DNA from 2 places in the Stenotrophomonas sp. YJH_SMC_122 genome. Region 2 is predicted to be linked to the other one. Evidence: riboswitches for the same ligand, from Rfam matches in the RefSeq annotation. Region 2 holds a riboswitch; the other holds the start of a gene.
What was found. Region 2 has a riboswitch for glycine ahead of AC5P66_RS13270 (trimeric intracellular cation channel family protein). Riboswitches for the same ligand answer to the same signal wherever they lie in the genome.
Positions count from the first base shown of each region.

Region 1: another riboswitch for glycine. It lies ahead of gcvP (aminomethyl-transferring glycine dehydrogenase); the one in region 2 lies ahead of AC5P66_RS13270 (trimeric intracellular cation channel family protein).

Region 1 covers NZ_JCAFST010000003.1:331,851-341,497, forward strand. Annotated here, with positions in the region: gene AC5P66_RS06825 (catalase) at 1-804, opposite strand, end outside; gene AC5P66_RS06830 (AraC family transcriptional regulator) at 915-1,637, shown strand; gene AC5P66_RS06835 (amino acid permease) at 1,720-3,087, shown strand; gene AC5P66_RS06840 (VOC family protein) at 3,274-3,684, shown strand; gene gcvP (aminomethyl-transferring glycine dehydrogenase) at 3,777-6,644, opposite strand; glycine riboswitch at 6,707-6,810, opposite strand; gene AC5P66_RS06850 (multidrug effflux MFS transporter) at 7,110-8,336, shown strand; gene AC5P66_RS06855 (siderophore-interacting protein) at 8,478-9,374, shown strand; gene AC5P66_RS06860 (hypothetical protein) at 9,443-9,647, shown strand, end outside.
Region 2 covers NZ_JCAFST010000009.1:65,015-74,661, forward strand. Annotated here, with positions in the region: gene AC5P66_RS13245 (glutathione S-transferase family protein) at 1-60, opposite strand, end outside; gene AC5P66_RS13250 (NYN domain-containing protein) at 173-952, opposite strand; gene AC5P66_RS13255 (NAD(P)/FAD-dependent oxidoreductase) at 1,076-2,356, shown strand; gene AC5P66_RS13260 (hypothetical protein) at 2,437-2,892, opposite strand; gene AC5P66_RS13265 (GIY-YIG nuclease family protein) at 3,074-3,349, opposite strand; glycine riboswitch at 3,390-3,479, shown strand; glycine riboswitch at 3,493-3,596, shown strand; gene AC5P66_RS13270 (trimeric intracellular cation channel family protein) at 3,681-4,298, shown strand; gene AC5P66_RS13275 (3-deoxy-7-phosphoheptulonate synthase) at 4,505-5,578, opposite strand; gene AC5P66_RS13280 (hypothetical protein) at 5,874-6,131, opposite strand; gene AC5P66_RS13285 (DUF6616 family protein) at 6,221-6,559, opposite strand; gene AC5P66_RS13290 (DNA alkylation repair protein) at 6,607-7,347, opposite strand; gene AC5P66_RS13295 (MarR family winged helix-turn-helix transcriptional regulator) at 7,344-7,844, opposite strand; gene AC5P66_RS13300 (sensor histidine kinase) at 7,916-9,214, opposite strand; gene AC5P66_RS13305 (response regulator) at 9,247-9,647, opposite strand, start outside.

The sequences.
Region 1 (9,647 bases), on a different contig from region 2:
GTCAGCCGATTGCAGTTTCAACGCTTCGTCCCAGACCGTTGACTGGATGCCCAGCTTCGGTCGCCAGTGGAATTTGACGAAGGTCGACTCGCCCGCCTCGTTCAGCAGGCGGAAGCTGTGCACACCGAAGCCTTCGATCATCCGCAGCGACCGCGGGATGGCGCGGTCGCTCATCGCCCACATGATCATGTGCATCGATTCGGGCATCAGCGAAATGAAGTCCCAGAAGGTGTCATGGGCCGTGGCGGCCTGCGGGAACGCACGGTCTGGTTCCATCTTCACCGCATGCACCAGGTCCGGGAATTTCATGGCGTCCTGGATGAAGAACACCGGGATGTTGTTGCCGACCAGATCCCAGTTGCCCTCCTTGGTATAGAACTTGACCGCAAAGCCGCGCACGTCGCGTGGGGTATCCACCGAGCCTGCGCCACCGGCCACGGTCGAGAAGCGGGTGAACACGGGCGTCTTCACGCCTACCTCGGTCAGGATGCGCGCCCGGGTATGGGCGGCCAGAGACCGGGTCAACTCGAAGTAGCCATGTGCCGCGCTGCCACGTGCGTGCACGATGCGCTCGGGAATGCGTTCGTGATCGAAGTGGGTGATCTTCTCGCGGAGGATGAAGTCTTCCAGCAGCGTGGGTCCTCGAGGTCCCTGCCGCAGGGAGTTCTGGTTGTCTGCCACCGGGATGCCCTGATCGGTGGTCATCGCCGGGTGGCTGCCGTCGGCGCGCTGGTGCAGTTCATCGCCATTGCCGCGGTGGTGGTTTTCGGTTGCGCGCTTGCCGGTCGGCTTGCTGGCGGCCATGAGGGGCTCCGGATCATCAAGGGAACCACGACACTGGAACCGAACCCGTTAAACCCAGGTCCGGCAAAGGTGAACGCACGGGCAAAAGCAGGCTCGGGTATGCTTGCCCCATGCGAGTCGAGCCCGCCGACATCGAAGCCCTGTTCGACGCCATCCCGGACGTGCTGTTCTTCATCAAGGACCGCCAGGGGCGGTACACCCACGTCAACCAGACCATGCTGCGAAGGCTGGGCCTGCGCGCGCGCAAGGACGTGATCGGGCGCACGGCGGCCGAGATCTACCCGACCGGCCTCAGCGCGGACTATGTCGACCAGGACGCCCGCGTGCTGTCCGGCGAGGTGATCGAGAACCTGATGGAGCTGCACCTGTTCGCCAACCGCGAACCGGGCTGGTGCCTGACCTGCAAGCGCCCGCTGCTGGTCGATGGCGCCATCGAGGGCCTGATCGGCATTTCCCGCGACCTGGGCCAGAAGGACAGCCTGGGCGCCCAGTACGAGCAGCTGCGGCTGGCCCTGGCCCACCTCAACGCGCACTACGCCGAGAACGTGCGCATGCAGACCCTGCTGGACATCACCGGCTTTTCGCTGTCCAAGCTGGAGCGCAGTTTCCGCAAGGTGTTCCAGATGACCCCGCAGCAGGTGCTGACCCGGCTGCGGATCCAGATGGCCATGCACCTGTTGCATGGCGACGACAGCATTGCCTGCATCGGCCAGGCCTGCGGTTTCAGCGACCAGAGTGCCTTCACCCGCAAGTTCAAGGCTGAAACCGGTTTCTCGCCGCGCGCCTACCGTGCCCGCATTGGTGGCAGTGTCGGCGAGCCGGCGCTGGCCTGAGCCGCCTGCTGCGCTGTGCCTATCCCCGCGGGCATGGGACAGGGTAATGTGTCGCCCCTGTAGCCCGCCGCCAGCCCCGCCGATGCCCAATTCGATTCCGACCGCTTCGCCGTCCCGCCTCGGACATTCGCTCAAGCCCCGCCAGCTGATCATGATGGGCCTGGGCAGTGCCATCGGCGCCGGCCTGTTCCTCGGTTCGGGCGTGGGCGTGCAGGCGGCCGGCCCGGCGGTTCTGGTCTCGTATCTGGTCGCTGGCGCGCTGGTGATCATCGTGATGAACGCACTGGGCGAGATGGCGGCGGCCAAACCGACCAGCGGCGCGTTTTCGGTGTACGCCGCCGATGCCATGGGCGCCACCGCTGGCGCCACGGTCGGCTGGTTGTGGTGGGTGCAGCTGGTGATCGTGATCGCCGCCGAAGCGGTGGGTGCGGCCGGGCTGCTGGCGACGGTCTGGCCGGCGGTGCCGGTGCCGATGGCTGCATTGGCCTTCATGCTGTTCTTCACTGCGATCAACCTGCTCGGGGTGAAGAACTTCGGCGAGTTCGAATTCTGGTTCGCCATCCTGAAAGTGGCGGCGATCCTGGCCTTCATTGCCATCGGCGTGGCACTGTTGATGGGCTGGCTGCCGCAGGTGACCTCACCTGGCCTGAGCAACTTCACCGGACACGGTGGTTTCGCACCGAAGGGCCTGGCCGGGATCGGTGCGGCGCTGCTGGTTGTCGTTTTTGCCTTCGGTGGCACCGAAATCGTTGCCGTTGCGGCGGCCGAAACCGAAGATCCCGAACGCAGCATCGCCCGTGCCATCCGTACCGTGGCCTGGCGCATCCTGGTGTTCTACATCGGCTCGCTGAGCGTGATCATCGCCGTGGTGCCGTGGACCAGCGAAGCACTGAAGTCGCCGTTCGCCGCCGTGCTGGACATCGCGCGCATTCCGGGCGCCGGCACCGCCATCACCCTGATCGCGGTGATCGCGCTGCTGTCGGCGCTCAATGCCAACCTCTACGGCGCCTCGCGCATGATGTACTCGCTGGCGCAGCGCCGCGAAGCACCGGCCGTGTTGGGCTGGACCGATCCACGGCAGGTGCCGGTCATCGCCGTGCTGGCCAGCGTGCTGTTCGGCTTTGCGGCCACGGTGATGGAACTGCTGTTCCCGGACCGGGTGCTGCCGGTGCTGCTGAACATCGTCGGTTCCACCTGCCTGCTGGTGTGGACGCTGTCGCTGGTGTCGCAGCTGGTACTGCGCCGCCGCGCCGATCGCCTGGGTACCCGGCTGCCGTTCCGCATGGCCGGTTTCCCGTGGCTGACCTGCTGCGCACTGGCGATCCTCGCGTTGATCTTCGGCCTGCTGCTGAGTGAATCGCATACCCGCCTGCAGTTCCTGTCGATGGTGGCGCTGACCGCCACCATCGCTGCCGGCAGCGCCATCGCCCGGCGCATGCGCGAGGCCTGATTGCTGCTGTAGAGCCGACCCCACGGTCGGCTGCGGTCGCCGAATGTTCTGTAGAGCCGACCCGACGGTCGGCTGCTGTTCGCGTGGCCGCCAGCCGAGCGCGGGCTCGGCTCTACAGCAGGCATACATCCGCCGTGCCATCTTGATCGTGTGGGCCGCCAGCGGCCCGTCGACCAGGAGTACCGCATGCTGCGCAGCCGTCCCTTCCTGATGTTCACCGGCCAGGCCGAGGCCGCGCTGGCCCTGTACGCCGAAGCCTTCGCCGATTTCCGCCTGCTGGCCCTGCAACGCCACCCCGAGGGGGCCGGCGCCGGCGTGCCCGGCCAGGTCCGCCAGGCGATCTTCCTGCTCGGTGGCACCCACTACCTGTGCTTCGACAGCCTGGATGTGCACGACTTCACCTTCAGCCCGTCGATCTCGCTGTTCGTCGAGTGTTCCGGTGCCGAGCAGTTCGAGCGTGCGGCACGCGTGCTGGGCGAGGGGGGCCATTGGTTGATGCCGGTGGGCGACTACGACTTCAGCAACCGCTATGGCTGGGTGCAGGACCGCTTCGGGGTGTCGTGGCAGCTGAGCCTGGGGCAGATGCCGGACCCATGATCGGATTGTCGTGGGTGTGGACCCTGGTCCACGCGCCCTTGAAAAAACGGCCCGCTTGCGCGGGCCGTTCTCACTTTCGATGGATCGAAGGCTTACGCCTCGACTTCATCATCCTTGTAGGCATCGACCGGGATGCAGGCGCACATCACGTTCTTGTCGCCGTACACGTTGTCCACGCGCGCCACCGGCGGCCAGTACTTGCTCTGCTTCAGGCTGGCCAGCGGGAAGGCGGCCAGTTCACGCGGGTAGGCGTGGGTCCACTCGCTGGCGGTCACCGCGGTGGCGGTGTGCGGCGCGTTCTTCAGCGGGTTGTCCTCGCGGTCCAGGCGGCCGTCTTCGATCGCGCTGATTTCCTCGCGGATCTGGATCATCGCGTTGATGAAGCGGTCCAGCTCGTGCAGCGACTCGCTCTCGGTCGGCTCGACCATCAGCGTGCCGGCCACCGGGAAGCTCAGGGTCGGGGCGTGGAAGCCGAAGTCGATCAGGCGCTTGGCGACGTCCTCGGCGCCGATGCCGCTGGTCTTCTCCAGCGGGCGCACGTCGAGGATGCACTCGTGCGCCACCAGGCCGTTGCGGCCGGTGTACAGGGTCTTGAAGTGCGGGGCCAGGCGCTTGGCGATGTAGTTGGCGTTGAGCTGCGCGACCTGGGTGGCCTTGCGCAGGCCTTCGCGGCCCATCATCGCGATGTACATCCAGCTGATCGGCAGGATCGAGGCGCTGCCGAAGCTGGCCGCGCTGACCATGCCGACCGGGCCGTTGTCACCCAGCTTGCCCGGCAGGAACGGCGCCAGGTGCTCCTTGACCGCGCACGGGCCGACGCCCGGGCCGCCACCGCCGTGCGGGATGCAGAAGGTCTTGTGCAGGTTCAGGTGCGATACGTCCGAACCCCACTTGCCCGGCTTGGCCACGCCGACCAGCGCGTTCATGTTGGCGCCGTCGGTGTACACCTGGCCGCCGTGCTTGTGGATGATCTCGCAGATCTCGACCACCTCTTCCTCGAACACGCCGTGCGTGGACGGGTAGGTCATCATGATCGCGGCCAGGCGGTCGCTGTACTTCTCGGCGTTGAGGCGGATGTCCTCGACGTCGACGTTGCCGTTGGCATCGGTCTTGGTCACCACGACCTTCATGCCGCACATCTGCGCCGAGGCCGGGTTGGTGCCGTGCGCCGAATCCGGGATCAGGCAGATGTCGCGATGGCCCTCGCCGCGCGAGCGGTGGTAGGCACGGATCGCCAGCAGGCCGGCGTACTCGCCCTGCGCGCCGGAGTTCGGCTGCAGGCTGACCGCGTCGTAGCCGGTGCATTCGACCAGCATCGCTTCCAGCGTGTCGATCAGTTCCTTGTAGCCCAGCGCCTGGTCGGCCGGCACCAGCGGGTGGATCTGCGAGAACTCCGGCCAGGTCACCGGGATCATCTCGGCGGTGGCGTTGAGCTTCATGGTGCACGAGCCCAGCGGGATCATCGTGCGGTCCATCGCCAGATCCTTGTCGGCCAGCGAACGCAGGTAGCGCAGCAGTTCGTGCTCGCTGTGGTGGGTGTTGAACACCGGATGGGTCAGGAACGCGGACTGGCGCAGCAGGCCGGCCGGCAGTGCGTCGGCGGTGCTGGCATCCAGTGCGTCGACGTCGGCCTGCGCGCCGAACACGGCGGCCAGTGCGACCACGTCGGCGCGGGTGGCGGTCTCGTCCAGGCTGATGCCGACCGAGTCGCTGTCGATCGCGCGCAGGTTGTAACCGGCGGCGCGTGCCTTGGCGTGGATCTCATCGGCATGCACGCCGGTGATGTGCAGGGTGTCGAAGAAGTCGCCACCGACCTGCACGCCGGCGTTGCGCAGTGCCGCAGCCAGGATCGAGGCCAGACGGTGGGTGCGCCGGGCGATGCGGGTCAGGCCTTCCGGACCGTGGTAGACCGCATACATCGAGGCCATCACCGCCAGCAGCACCTGTGCGGTACAGATGTTCGAAGTCGCCTTCTCGCGGCGGATGTGCTGCTCGCGGGTCTGCAGGGTCAGGCGATAGGCCGGGTTGCCCTGGGCATCGATGGAGACACCGATCAGGCGGCCCGGCATCGAGCGCTTGTAGGCGTCACGGCAGGCCATGAACGCGGCGTGCGGGCCACCGAAACCGAACGGCACGCCGAAACGCTGGCTGTTGCCGACCACGATGTCCGCGCCCCATTCGCCCGGGGCGGCCAGCAGGGTCAGTGCCAGCAGGTCGGTGGCCACGGCCACCAGGCCGCCGCGCGCGTGCACGGCATCAACCAGCGCCTTGTAGTCGCCGACCTGGCCGAAGGTGTCCGGGTACTGCAGCAGCAGGCCGAAGGCTTCCGCTTCCAGTGCTTCGGCCGGGGTGCCGACGCGCAGCACGATGCCCATCGGTTCTGCGCGCGTGCGCAGCAGTTCCAGGGTCTGCGGGTGCACGGCGTCATGCACGAAGAAGGTGTCCGACTTCGACTTGGCCGAACGCTTGGCCAGCGTCATCGCTTCGGCGGCGGCAGTGGCTTCGTCCAGCAGCGAGGCGTTGGCGATTTCCATGCCGGTGAGGTCGGCGCACAGGGTCTGGAAGTTGATCAGCGCTTCCATGCGGCCCTGCGAGATCTCGGCCTGGTACGGGGTGTAGGCGGTGTACCAGGCCGGGTTTTCCAGGATGTTGCGCAGGATCACGTTCGGGGTATGGGTACCGTAGTAGCCCTGGCCGATGAAGCTGCGCAGCACGGTGTTCTTGTCGGCGATCGCGCGGATCTTCGCCAGTGCCTGCACTTCGGTCATCGACTCCGGCAGCGCCAGCGGTGCCGGCGACTTGATCTTGGCCGGCACGATGGCATCGGTCATCGCATCCAGCGACGCGTGGCCGACGACGTCGAGCATCTGCGCGATCTCGGCATCGTTGGGGCCGATGTGGCGCTCGACGAACGCATTGTGGTGCTCGAGCTCACGCAGGGAAGGGGTGTTCTGGGACATGGCGAAGGATCCGTCAGGAAAGGGCACACGCACGGGCACAAGCCGCCGGTCGGCGGTCTGCGGGGCGCCCCTCTGTCCTTTTGCCTGAGAGTTTGGAAGCGCGGAAAAACCGCGGCTTCGTGCCCCTTCGGCGCCGGATCGAACCGGTCTCTCCAGAGTTCTGTTACGGGTGGTATCGGGCCTGAGCGATTACGGGCGTTGCGCCTTCGGCAGCGGTGTTCCGCTTCTCCCACCGTGTTGCCCGCCGATTATAGCCCGTTGCGGGCCCGCCGGCCGCCCCCGGCGCCGGCCGCCGCGCCTGAATGGCCGATGGCCCGGCCATGCGTTTTGTGCACCGCTGCATGGCATCGGGCGCAATCCCCACCTATGATGGCCGGATACCCGAATTCATCTGGCGCCCTCCCTGCAGACGGGGACCGGCGCCCGCCGTGCGTGCGACGCATGGCCCTGCCGGACGCCTTTCCCATGACCGCCGCTGTTGCTCCCTCCACCCGCCGCATGGCCCTGCTGCTTGCCGGCCTGGCCATGTTCGGCCCGTTCTCGATCGACACCATCTTCCCGGCCTTCCCGCAGCTGGCCCGGCGCCTGGCGGTGGACGAGGTGGCGGTGCAGCAGACCATCAGCGTCTACCTGCTGTTCTACGGCCTGATGAGCCTGGCGCACGGTCCGCTGTCCGACGCCTGGGGCCGCAAGCGGGTGATCCTCGGTGGCCTGGTGGTGTTCGTCGGCGCCTCGGTGGGCTGCGCACTGTCCACCGACCTGACCACGCTGCTGGCGTTCCGTGCGCTGCAGGGCCTGTCGGCGGGTGTCGGCATGATCGTCGGCCGCGCGGTGATCCGCGACCTGTACCACGGCCATGACGCGCAGCGGCTGATGAGCCAGGTGTCGATGCTGTTCGGCATCGCCCCGGCCATCGCGCCGATCATCGGTGGCTGGATCCTGCTCAGCGGCGCGGGGTGGCCGCTGATCTTCTGGTTCCTGGTGGTGTTCGCGCTGGTCCTGCTGGCGGCCACTGCACGCTACCTGCCCGAGACCCATCCGGTCGAAGCGCGCGTGCCGTTGTCGCCGCGCGTGCTGATGCGTGATTACGTGCGCATCGGCTTCAACCCGCGCTTCCTGCGCCTGGCGCTGGCCGGCAGCATCGGCTTTGGTGGAATCTTCCTGTACATCTCCTCGGCGCCGGTGTTCGTGATGCAGCACCTGCACCTGGGCGAGGGCGGCTTTGCGTGGCTGTTCATCCCCACCATCGGCGGCATGACCACCGGCTCGTTCCTGTCCGGGCGCATGGCCGGGCACACCACGCCCACCCGCCAGGTCTCCATTGGTTTCGGCCTGTGCGCGCTGTCGGTGCTGCTGAACGTCGGCTACGTGGTGCTGTCGCCACAGTTCGTGCTGCCATGGGCGGTACTGCCGATCTTCCTGGGTGGCATGGGCATGGCACTGATCTTCCCGATCCTGGCGCTGGCGGTGCTGGACATGTACCCGCATCAGCGCGGCCTGGCCTCGTCGCTGCAGGCCTTCGTGCAGCTGATGATCAGCACCGTGGTGGCCGGCGTGGTGTCACCACTGCTGAGCGGCAGCCCACTGCACCTGGCGCTGGGCCAGGCGGCGTTCTTCGGCGCCGGCTTCGTGTTCTGGTACTGGGAACACCGGCGTGAACGCGCGGCGCAGGCGGCCTGCACGGGCCATTGAGCAGCGTGCAGGGGTAGGGCAGGCCGCGATGCCCGAAATGCTTGCGACAGGGGACGACCGGACTAGGCTGGGCCTTCCAGCCAGCCGGTGCGTGGATGCACGACAGCCAGCCGATCCGATGTCGTCGCATGAGGTTCCCCCATGGCTGCGCAGCAGACCTACCGCCTGTTCGAGGTGGCGCTGAAGGAGCGCCGCGTGCTTTCCCCTTCGCTGGACCGCATGGTGTTCACCGGTGCCGACGTGGCACGGATGAAGACCGGAGGCCCGGACCAGCGCATCAAGGTGTTTTTCCCCTTGCCTGGCCAGGACCTGCCGCAGGTGCCGTGCGGCGAGGACTGGTATCCGCGCTACCGGGCGCTGCCGGACGATCAGCGCCCGCCGATGCGCACCTACACCATCCGCCAGCTGCGTGCAGAGCTGGGCGAGGTCGATGTTGATTTCGTGCTGCATGGCGAGACCGGGCCGGCCTCGCGCTGGGCCATCCATGCACGCCCCGGCGACCGCGTGTTGTTGCTGGCTCCCGATGCCGACTGCGCCGACAGCAGCGAAGGTTGGGAATGGAGGCCGCCGGCCGGCGTCGGCCAGGTGCTGCTGGTGGCCGATGAAACCGCGCTACCGGCGGTGGCTGGCATTCTTGAGGAACTGGCGGCCATGGTGGATCCGCCGCGTACGCTGGCCCTGCTGGAAGTGGCGCAGGCCGGCGACGCGGTGCCGCTGAAGGCACCGGCTACCGCCGAGCTGGTCTGGCTGCCGCGCGGGCGCGCGGCGTACGGGGCGCCTCTGTTGCAGGCGGTGCAGGCGCGGCTGGCAGCCGCCTCGGGCGTGGCTGCCGGCGATGCGCCGGAGGAGATCGACGTCGATACGCAGATCCTCTGGGAACAGGCCGATGCCAGCGTGGCCGGGCCGCTGTATGCCTGGGTGGCAGGCGAGGCGGGGGCGGTGATGGCGATCCGTCGCCATCTGGTCCGCGACTGCGGGCTGGACCGCCGCGCGATCACCTTCATGGGCTATTGGCGGCACGGCAAAGTGCTGGATTGAGCGGGTGTGAAGCGGCGTGGCGGGTGGGGTGCGTTATCCTTGCGCCCCCCTCGCAGCGGTATTGCACCATGTCCACCAGCTCCAAGACCCGCCGCGACCAGCGCCGTCGCCAGGAAAAGCAGGCCGCCAACAAGGCCGCTGCCCAGGCCTCGCCGGTGGAGCCGCATGCCGAACTGCGCGACGCGCAGCGCACCCTGCTGGCCGGTGTCGTGCGCCGCGACGGCGAATGGGTGCTGGGCATGGACGGCCGTATCGCCGGCCACAGTGACTCCG
Region 2 (9,647 bases):
GGCACACCACAGCACCTTGCGGACGTTGCTGGAATTGCGGCGGCCCCAGATCTTCAACATGCGGGTTTCCTTTGCTGGCAATGCGAGCGGCAACGATACGCCTGATCGATACAGGTGTGTGCGTGCCGGATGCGGGACCTGGCATCCGGGCATTGCCGGCAAGCGGCCGGCACTACCGGTTCTTCTTTGGCAGCGCGCGCACGTAGGAGGACTTGCCATCCTTCTTCAGCTCGAACAGGCCGATCGCCGCCAGCAGATCGCTGAGCTTGCCGTAGCCGTAGTTGCGCGGATCGAACGAGGCCTGGTTGCCGATCTGGCTGCCAACCGGGCCGAGGTGCGACCAGCCATCCTCGCCCTCGGCCGCGGACACCGCACGGCGCAGCATCTTCACCAGCCGCGTGTCGCTGCGCATCTCCGCGCCACTCTTGCGCGGACGCGAATCGTCGTTGGCCACCGGCTCGTTCGAAGCCTGCTCGCTGGACGCCTGCTCGGCATCCGGCACGCTGGCATGGGTCTGGCCCAGTGCCTCCAGGTAGGTGAACTTCGAGCACGCATTGACGAACGGCTCGGGCGTCTTCTTCTCGCCGAAGCCATATACCTTCACGCCATCTGTCAGCAGGCGCATCACCATCGGGGTGAAGTCCGCATCGCTGGAGACGATGGCGAAGCCATCAAGGTTGCGCGCGTACAGCAGGTCCATGGCATCGATCACCATCGCCATGTCCGAAGCGTTCTTGCCCTTGCTGTAGGCGAACTGCTGGATCGGGCGGATCGCATACTCATGCAGCACCGCTTCCCACCCCTTCAGTCGCGGGCTCTTCCAGTTGCCGTAGGCACGGCGCACGTTGGCCACGCCGTAGCGGGCGACTTCCGCCAGGACCTCGTCGATCTTCGAGGCCGGCGCATTGTCGGCGTCGATCAACAGGGCGATGCGCTTTTCCGGTTCGCTCATGGGCTCCTCACGGGCCGTTGCCTGAACCCGAGTATCGCCGATCCGGGCAGGCGCTGACGTGACAGGTGGCCGCCGTGCGAAGATGCCAGGCGCTTCCCCCGATGCCCCCACTGGAGTGAGTCGATGAGTCGCGAGCGCGTTCCCCACCTGGTCGTTGTCGGCGGCGGTTTTGCCGGTCTCTGGGCCACCCGTGCCCTGGCCCGCGAGCGCATACGCATCACCCTGGTCGATCGCCGCAACCATCACCTGTTCCAGCCGCTGCTGTACCAGGTGGCCACCGCCGGCCTGTCCGCGCCGGATATCGCCGCACCGCTGCGCCACATCCTCGGCCACCAGCGCAATGTGGAAGTCCGCCTCGGCGAAGTGGTGGCCATCGACAAGCAGGCGCGGCAGATCCGCATGGCCGATGGCAGCACGCTGGACTACGACAGCCTGCTGCTGGCCACCGGCGCCACCCACGCCTACTTCGGCAACGACCAGTGGGCCGATGATGCGCCCGGCCTGAAGACGCTGGACGATGCCATCGCGCTGCGCCGCAAGCTGCTGCTGGCGTTCGAACGCGCCGAGGCCGAACCGGACCCGGCGAAGAAAGCGGCGTGGCTGAGTTTCGCCATCGTCGGTGGTGGTCCCACCGGTGTCGAACTGGCCGGCACCCTGGCCGAGATCGCGCGCCACACGCTGCGCAACGAATTCCGCCACATCGACCCGGCCAGCGCCAAGGTGCGGCTGGTCGAGGCTGGGCCGCGCGTGCTGTCCTCGTTCCCGGATGTGCTTTCGCTGAAGGCGCGCCGCCAACTGGAAAAGCTGGGCGTGGAAGTGCTGACCGGAACCCCGGTGAGCGACATCGACAGCCAGGGCTTCAAGCTCGGCGAACAGTTCGTACCGGCGCGCACCGTGGTCTGGGCCGCCGGCGTGGCCGCTTCACCGCTGGCGCGCACGCTGGACGTGCCGCTGGACCGCGCCGGACGCGTGCCGGTGCAACCGGACCTGACCCTGCCCGATCACCCGGAGCTGTTCGTGGCCGGCGACCTGGCCGCGCTGAGCCAGGCCGACGGCAAGCCGGTCCCCGGTGTGGCACCGGCCGCCAAGCAGATGGGCAAATACGTGGCCAAGGTGATCCGCGCACGGCTGCACGGCACGCCCGAGCCCGGTCCGTTCAAGTACGCGGACTACGGCAACCTGGCCACCATCGGCCGCATGGCCGCGATCGTGCACCTGGGCCGACTGCAGCTGTCGGGCGTGCTGGCGTGGTGGTTCTGGCTGGCCGCGCACGTGTTCTTCCTGATCGGTTTCCGCAACCGCATCGTGGTGCTGCTGAACTGGGCCGTGGCGTACTGGAGCTACCAACGCAGCGCGCGCATCATCTTCGGTGATGACCGCGACGACCGGCGGCCGAAGCGGTAGGGCTGCGCGCAGCGGGGTCGGATCCCTTTCCGCAGGAAAGGACTCTGACCCCGTCAACACCCTCCACGCATGGCGTGGATCTACCGGTTCATCGGGCCACCGGGCACCCGCCGTTTCGACCAGGTCCGGCAGAAGTCCTCCTTCCTCGCGGTGTCGGCAATCTGCGCAGTACTCCAATGCCGGGTGATCCAGATCGCCAATGCGGTACTGCTGAGATGCCAGCGCGGCATGCCGCGCTGTGGTTGCCGCCACAGGTGGCGCCGGGCAATCCAGAAGGCCTCCCGCTCCACTTCCGGCACCTTCTTCTTCATCACGTCCTTGTCGAAGAACTGCGCGGCGAAACGCCAGGGATTCATCGGCTGGTATCCCGCGCGTGGTTCACTGCTGCACGCAGCCATACCACTGGGCGCGCGGTCGGCCGGCTTCGGCCGACCGCCTGCCAATGCCAGCCCGAGCAGGTACAGCAGGCCAGGCAACAGCGCGATGCCGGCGACCAGCACGACGACGGAGATCCATGCTTTGCCGGCGGCGCGCATCGTTCACGGCGCCTTCGGTTTCGGGTACCACAGCGACGACAATGACCGACGGTCGTGCTGAAAAGCAAAGGTGGACATCCGGGTCTCCAGCGCTTGGCGCGGAGCGATCATCGCATGGCCCGGCAGCCCATCCACGCATGGCGTGGACCTACAGAATCCGGAGCCGAGCGTGGGCCCAGCTCTACAGAAGGCTGGAATCCGGCGCCTGCAGCCAGGCCAGCTTGCGCTCGCGGGGCTGCTGCTTGAGCTGCCACTCGGCGCGTGAGGCGGCGGCCCGGTCCGGGTATTCGCGCACGGCCAGCACGCGCAGCGGTGGCCGGGCCCGGGTGTAGCGCGCGCCCTTGCCGGCCTGGTGGGCGGCGAAGCGCGCGTCCACGTCGGTGCTGATGCCGGCGTAATAGCTGCCATCGCGGCATTCGAGCAGGTACAGGAACCACGGGCGGAGGGACGGGGCCATGCCTGGATTATGCCGTGCTGCACTGCAGCGGATATACTGGCGCCCGAATGCAGGAGAGAGGCGCCGCGCTGGCGCCCGCCGAAGGCGCAGGCTCCCATGATCGCTCAGGCCGGTGGGCTGGAATCCCACCAACCATGCATTCGACTCGCCGAGCTGGAGAGAGGTCACCGGGCACGCCCGGGACGATCCGCCGAAGGGGCACGCGGCCGACGCCGCTGAACTCTCAGGCAAAAGGACAGCGGGAGCGGCACCGGTCATCGTCATCCCGTCATTGCGCAGGCAGTGGCGGTCGTCGCGCATGGCCGGCCCCACCGCTCTCGGAGCCTGTCCCATGCTGCTGTCCATCATCTACCTGATTGCCATTTCCGCCGAAGCCATGACCGGCGCACTGGCCGCCGGCCGCCGCCGCATGGACCTGTTCGGCGTGGTCATGATCGCCTGCGTCACCGCCCTCGGTGGTGGATCACTGCGCGACATCCTGCTTGGCCACTATCCGCTGGGCTGGGTCAAACATCCCGAGTACCTCGGCTTTACCGTGTGCGCGGCGCTGATCGCCACCTGGGTCGCACGCTGGATGCACCACTTCCGCCGCACCTTTCTGGTGCTCGACGGGCTGGGCCTGATCGCCTTCACCCTGATCGGCTGTTCGATCGCACGCGAAGCCGGACATGCGATGCCGATCGTGCTGATCGCCGGCATGCTGACCGGCGCGTTCGGCGGCGTGCTGCGCGACATCCTCTGCAACGAGGTGCCGCTGATCTTCCAGAAGGAGCTGTACGCGATCATCGCGCTGCTGACCGGCGCGGCCTACCTGTTGCTGCTGCACTGGGGCGTGGCCGATGCCACCGCGATCCTGTGCTGCCTGGGCGGCGGCTTCGCGCTGCGCCTGCTGGCGATCCACTACCGCTGGGAAATGCCGAAGTTCGTGTACCACGACGAAGTGCATTGAGGTTCGCGTTCGCCTTGGATTCCATGCTGGGCGCGGATCGACTGCACCACCCCGGCGATGTACCTGGCGCTGTCGCTCATGCGCAGCGCCAGGCGCATCGCCGGTGCGGACGGGCCGGTCTCCAACTCCGGCCGGCCCTGATCGCGGCCGCACCCCCGCAGGCGCTGGCCGCCATCCACACACGTGCCGCCATCAGGCGGCTTCATTCACGCGGCCTCGGACACCTTCACTTCACGACGGGCACGCACGGCCGCAGCCAATCGCTCCAGCACCGTCACGGTGGTGTCCCAGTCGATGCAGCCATCGGTGATGCTCTGCCCGTAGACCAGCGGCTGGCCTTCCACCAGTTCCTGGCGGCCACCGACCAGATGGCTCTCGATCATCACGCCGACGATGCGCTGTTCGCCGTCTTCCATCTGAGCGGCGATGTCGTCGATCACCTTCGGCTGGTTCTCCGGGTTCTTCAGGCTGTTGGCATGGCTGGCGTCGATCATCAGTCGCGCCGGCAGCTTGGCCTTGGCCAGCACCTGGCAGGCCTCAGCCACGCTGCCAGCGTCGTAGTTCGGTTGCTTGCCACCGCGCAGGATCACATGGCAATCCGGGTTGCCGGTGGTCGACACGATGGCAGTGCCGCCCTGCTTGGTGACCGACAGGAAATGATGCGGGTTGGATGCCGCACCCACCGCGTCGGCAGCGATCTTCACGTTGCCATCGGTGCCGTTCTTGAAGCCGACCGGGCACGACAGCCCCGAAGCCAGCTCGCGATGCACCTGGCTTTCGGTGGTGCGTGCGCCGATCGCGCCCCATGCCACCAGGTCGGCGATGTACTGCGGCGAGATCACATCGAGGAATTCAACACCGGCCGGCAGGCCGAGCTTGTTGATGTCGCGCAGCAGGCCACGGGCGATGCGCAGGCCCTTGTCGATCCTGAAGCTGCCGTCCAGGTCCGGGTCGTTGATCAGGCCCTTCCAGCCCACCGTGGTGCGCGGCTTCTCGAAGTACACGCGCATGACGATTTCCAGCTCGCCAGCCAGCGAATCGCGCAGCGGCTTCAGGCGCTGGGCGTACTCGATGGCGGCCTTCGGGTCGTGGATCGAGCACGGGCCCACCACCACCGCCAGGCGATCGTCGCGGCCGTGCAGGATCTGGTGCAGGGCCGCGCGCGAGGCGCTGACGGTGTCGGAAGCTTCATCGTCACAGGGCAGCATCGCCAGCAGCTGGGCAGGCGGTGTCAGCGGTTCGATGGTGCGGATACGCAGGTCGTCGGTGTGCGGGGGCATTGCAGGAGATCTCCGGAACGTTGGGGGTCCCCAGCGTGGCGGCATGAAAAAAGCCGCCAGGTTCGCTGGCGGCTTTCGGGAATGCGTCTGAAGCTTTCTTCAGGGTGAGCGCAGTCCTTCCTCCGCCAGTGGCTTCGGAAAGTAATACCAGTAAAAGCGGGTAGCGGCTGCGTTCATGGGATCTATTGATAGCACAGCTTTTGCGCAGTGCAAAATGTTTCATCCGCAACTGGGGGCGCGGTTCAGTGATGCGCCTGCCCGCGCAGCCCACGCGGCGGCCGCCGTGCAACGTCGCTCATCTGCCATGCACTTCCACGTCCAGCAGCAGGCCTTCGTGGATGTCGGCCCAGCGCTCCAGCACGCGGTCCAGCTCCTGCCGGGCCTCGTCCAGCTGCTCGGGATTGAGCAGGGAACGGGCGGTGTAGAGATCGGACACCAGCCGGCGCAGTACCGCTTCGGGGATGGCCACCGAGGGCCCTTCCATCTGCGGCAGCTGCAGTGCCGGCGTATCGCCCTGCGGGCCGTACAGCGTTACCTGGAGCGTGCTCTGCATGATCAACTTCCCTGCGGATGGACATGGGCAATGTCCTGTTTACCGCGTCTGGGTGACAGGCGCATGTGCCATGCGCGTCCGGGGTGCCGCTACAAGGCGGCCAGATCGGCCAGGTGCTGGACCATCCCATCGTCTGCGCCGACGGCGTTGGTGGTGGCGAAGTACTGATGCCAACCGGTGGCGGCAATGCCGGCCACCAGGGCGTCGGCGTCCGCGCGGCTTGCACAGCGCCAGACCGCATAGAACTGCTCATCGCTGCCGTGCTGTACGCCCGTGGCAATGCGGCCCATCGCCAGCGGTGTGATGCGGACCGGATCGAACTGCCGCATGCCAGCACCGATGCGGGCGAAGAAGGCGGTGCGTTGGTCAGGCGGGAGCGCGGTCCAGGCCGGGGTGGCGGTGTAGAGCTCGATGAGGGTGTGGGACATGGAAGGTCTTCCTTTAGGTTGATGAGATTGCCGGCCAGCGGCCGGCACTACCGGAGCGAGCGCATGGCGCGTTTGCGGATGTAGGCATTGGCATCGCCAGGGTGCTGCTGTTGCCACCGCGCGCACAGCTCGCGCAGCCACTGCGGTTGAGTCTTGCCGGCATCGTTGAGCCAGTTCCCGACCGAGTCCTGCACGTAGCGCTCCGGGTCGTTGGCCATTGCTTCCAGCATCGGCAATGCGAGTTCTGGATGCTGCTTGAACAGCGCGATATGCGTGGACCACACGCCTCGTGGGCGCAGCGCTTCGCAGGCGAAGCGGCGCAGGTAAGGCGATGCCTCCTGCGTCCACATGTGCAGGTACTCAAGCGCCTGCAACGGTGCGGCAACGATGTCGCTGCGCAGCGCCAGCCATGCCCATTCGCGCACGCCGAAGTGCGGGTCGTCAGCCAGCGGACGCATCGCCCGCAGCTTGGCCGGCAGCGTCGCGCCGGCATCGCTGCCGATCAGGTAGCAGGCCCAGCCACGCACGGTGTCTGATGCGTGTGCCTGCCAGTGCGCGGGATCACCCTGCCCGGCTTCGCGCAGCAACCGCGCCGCCAGCGCCATGCGCTGGGTGATGCCCCTGCCGGAGGCGTCGCGCATACGTTGCAGCGCTTTCGGCTCGAGCGCAGGTGCCACCCCCTGTAACAGCGCGGCGAAATCCACTGCCAGGCATTCGGCCAGATGCGTGGCAGCGGCACCACCGCTGTTGAGTGCACGCAGCCGTTCCGCGGGAATGGGCGTGCTCATGCGGCGGCTTCCCGCCCGGTGTCCGTGTGCTGCCAGACCTTATGCAGCAGCTGTGACAGCTGCTGCCGTTCATCAGCATCCAGGCCGTTGAACAGGCCGCTGATCCATTGTGTGTGCTGCTCGAACAGCGACTCGGCCAAACGCTTGCCCCGTGCAGTCAACACGATCTGCAGACGACGGCCATCCTCGTCATCGCTGCGACGCTGCAGCAGGCCTTCGCGCTGCAGGCCATCGAGCAGGCCGCTGATGGTGGCCCGGGTCACGCCAGCGCGCTCGGCCAGCGCGTGCGGCGCCAGTGCGCCGCCGGCCCCGTGCAGCAGGAACAGCACGATGAAGCGACCCTCGCTGAGCCCGTGCGGTGCCAACCGTGCAGCGCAGTCGCGATCGATCGACGAGGACAACGAGAGCAGCTGGAAGCACAGGCGCAGCTGCGCGATGTTGGCGTGGCCGCGCCGCTGCGCTTCCTCCAGCAACGCCTGATGCTTGGCTTCGATCATCCTTCCCTCGCAGCATGATTAGGCGCCTAATCATATGGCGGAATGACCAGTGGAGGCAAATCGGAGTTGACTCAGGAAGTGCGTCCCAGCAGCAGCCGCGCGACCAGCCCCCCGCCCTCGCGGTGCAGCAGCTGAAGTTCGCCCGCGTGGCGCTTCGCCACGTTGGCAGCCACGGCCAGTCCAAGTCCGGCGCCCCCGGTGGCGCGGCTACGTGAGCCCTCGCTACGCTGGAACGGTTGCAGCAGGCGTGCGCGATCGATCTCGGCGATGCCAGGCCCGCGGTCCATCACGTCCAGCTGAACCCCGTCACCCGCCATGGCGACCGACAGCTCCACGGCGCCCGCGTAGCGCTCGGCGTTGTCGATGAGATTGTCGACCGCGCGCCGGAGCAGCAGCGCATCGCCATGCCACGGCAACGTATCCGGGCCCTGAAGGGAAATGTCGACCCCGCGCAGCAGCGCCGCCTGCACGCACTCCTCCAGCAGCGCTGAAAGATCCAGCATGCGCATCTGCAACGGCTGCAGCTCACCGCGTGCGTAGTCGAGCACCTGCTCGATCATCGTATCCATGCGCTCGATGTCTGCCACCATCCTGGCGGCCTGTGGCGCGGGAGCGAACTCCGCGCGCAGGCGCAGGCCGGTCAAGGGCGTGCGCAGGTCATGCGCCACTGCCGCCAGCATATGCGTCATGTCCCGTGCCTGGGCGCGCAGGCGTTCGCGACCGGCGCTGATCGCTGTGGCCAGTACCTGCACTTCGCGTGGACCATCATCAGGCAACGGCGTTTCAGCCTGCAGGTCGACCCGTGCGCTGGCTTCAGCCAGGCGTCGCAGCGGGCGCCCCAACCGGATTGACGCCCACGCCGCCAGAGGTGCCAGCAGGATCGCACCGCCCAGCAGGGCGAGCATCACCTGGCGGCGCCAGGCCGCCAGATCACTGTGGTCGCTGCCGACCACCCGCCATCGGCCATCGGCTTGCCGCATCCCCAGTTCGAACGGCGGCCACTGCATGGCAGTCAGCAACGCGGCCTGCGATTTCAGCACGCCAGCACGAGCGGAGGCGTCCAGTACCGCGCCACCCTCGATGACCTGCACATCGGGCGCCCTGCCCTGCCCCGTCCACACCAGGCGTACATTCCCGGCCGGCAGGTCCATCTGCACCGCCGCCAACTGGGTGAGCCAGTCGCTGGCGCTGCCCCGGGGCGGCGCGTCCTGCGTCGACATATGCAATCCCAGTGGCGCCGGCGCCTGTTCCCCACGCAGCACCTGCATCGCATGGTCCAGCCGCATCGGTGGCGGCGCGGGCCGGGGCATCCACCCCACTACCGCAACGCTGACCAGGGTTGCCAGCAGCAGGCTGGCCAAGGCCAGCATCGCGATCCAGCGGGTGGTCGACCACCGGCTGCTCACAACACCCCTACCTCCGCGTTGAAGCGGTACCCTTCGCCGCGCAGTGTCTGCACAAGGGCTTCAGCGCCGGACGCGGCCTGCCCGAGCTTGCGGCGCAGGCGGCTGATCGCAAGGTCGACGGCACGGTCCACGCTGTCACTGGCTTCTCCGCGACTCAACTGCAGCAGCTGTTCGCGCGCCAGCACCCGCCCGGGACGTTCAGCCAGTGCCAGCAGCAGGGAGAATTCACCGCGGCTCAGCACCAGTTCGGCACCATCCGGCGCGAACAGGCGACGCTGGTCAGGCAGCAATCGCCAGCCATCAAACCGCAGCTCGCTGGCCACCTGTGCGCGCAGCTTGTCCTGCCTGCGCAGCAGCGCGCGTACCCGCGCCAACAGCTCGCGCGGATCAAACGGCT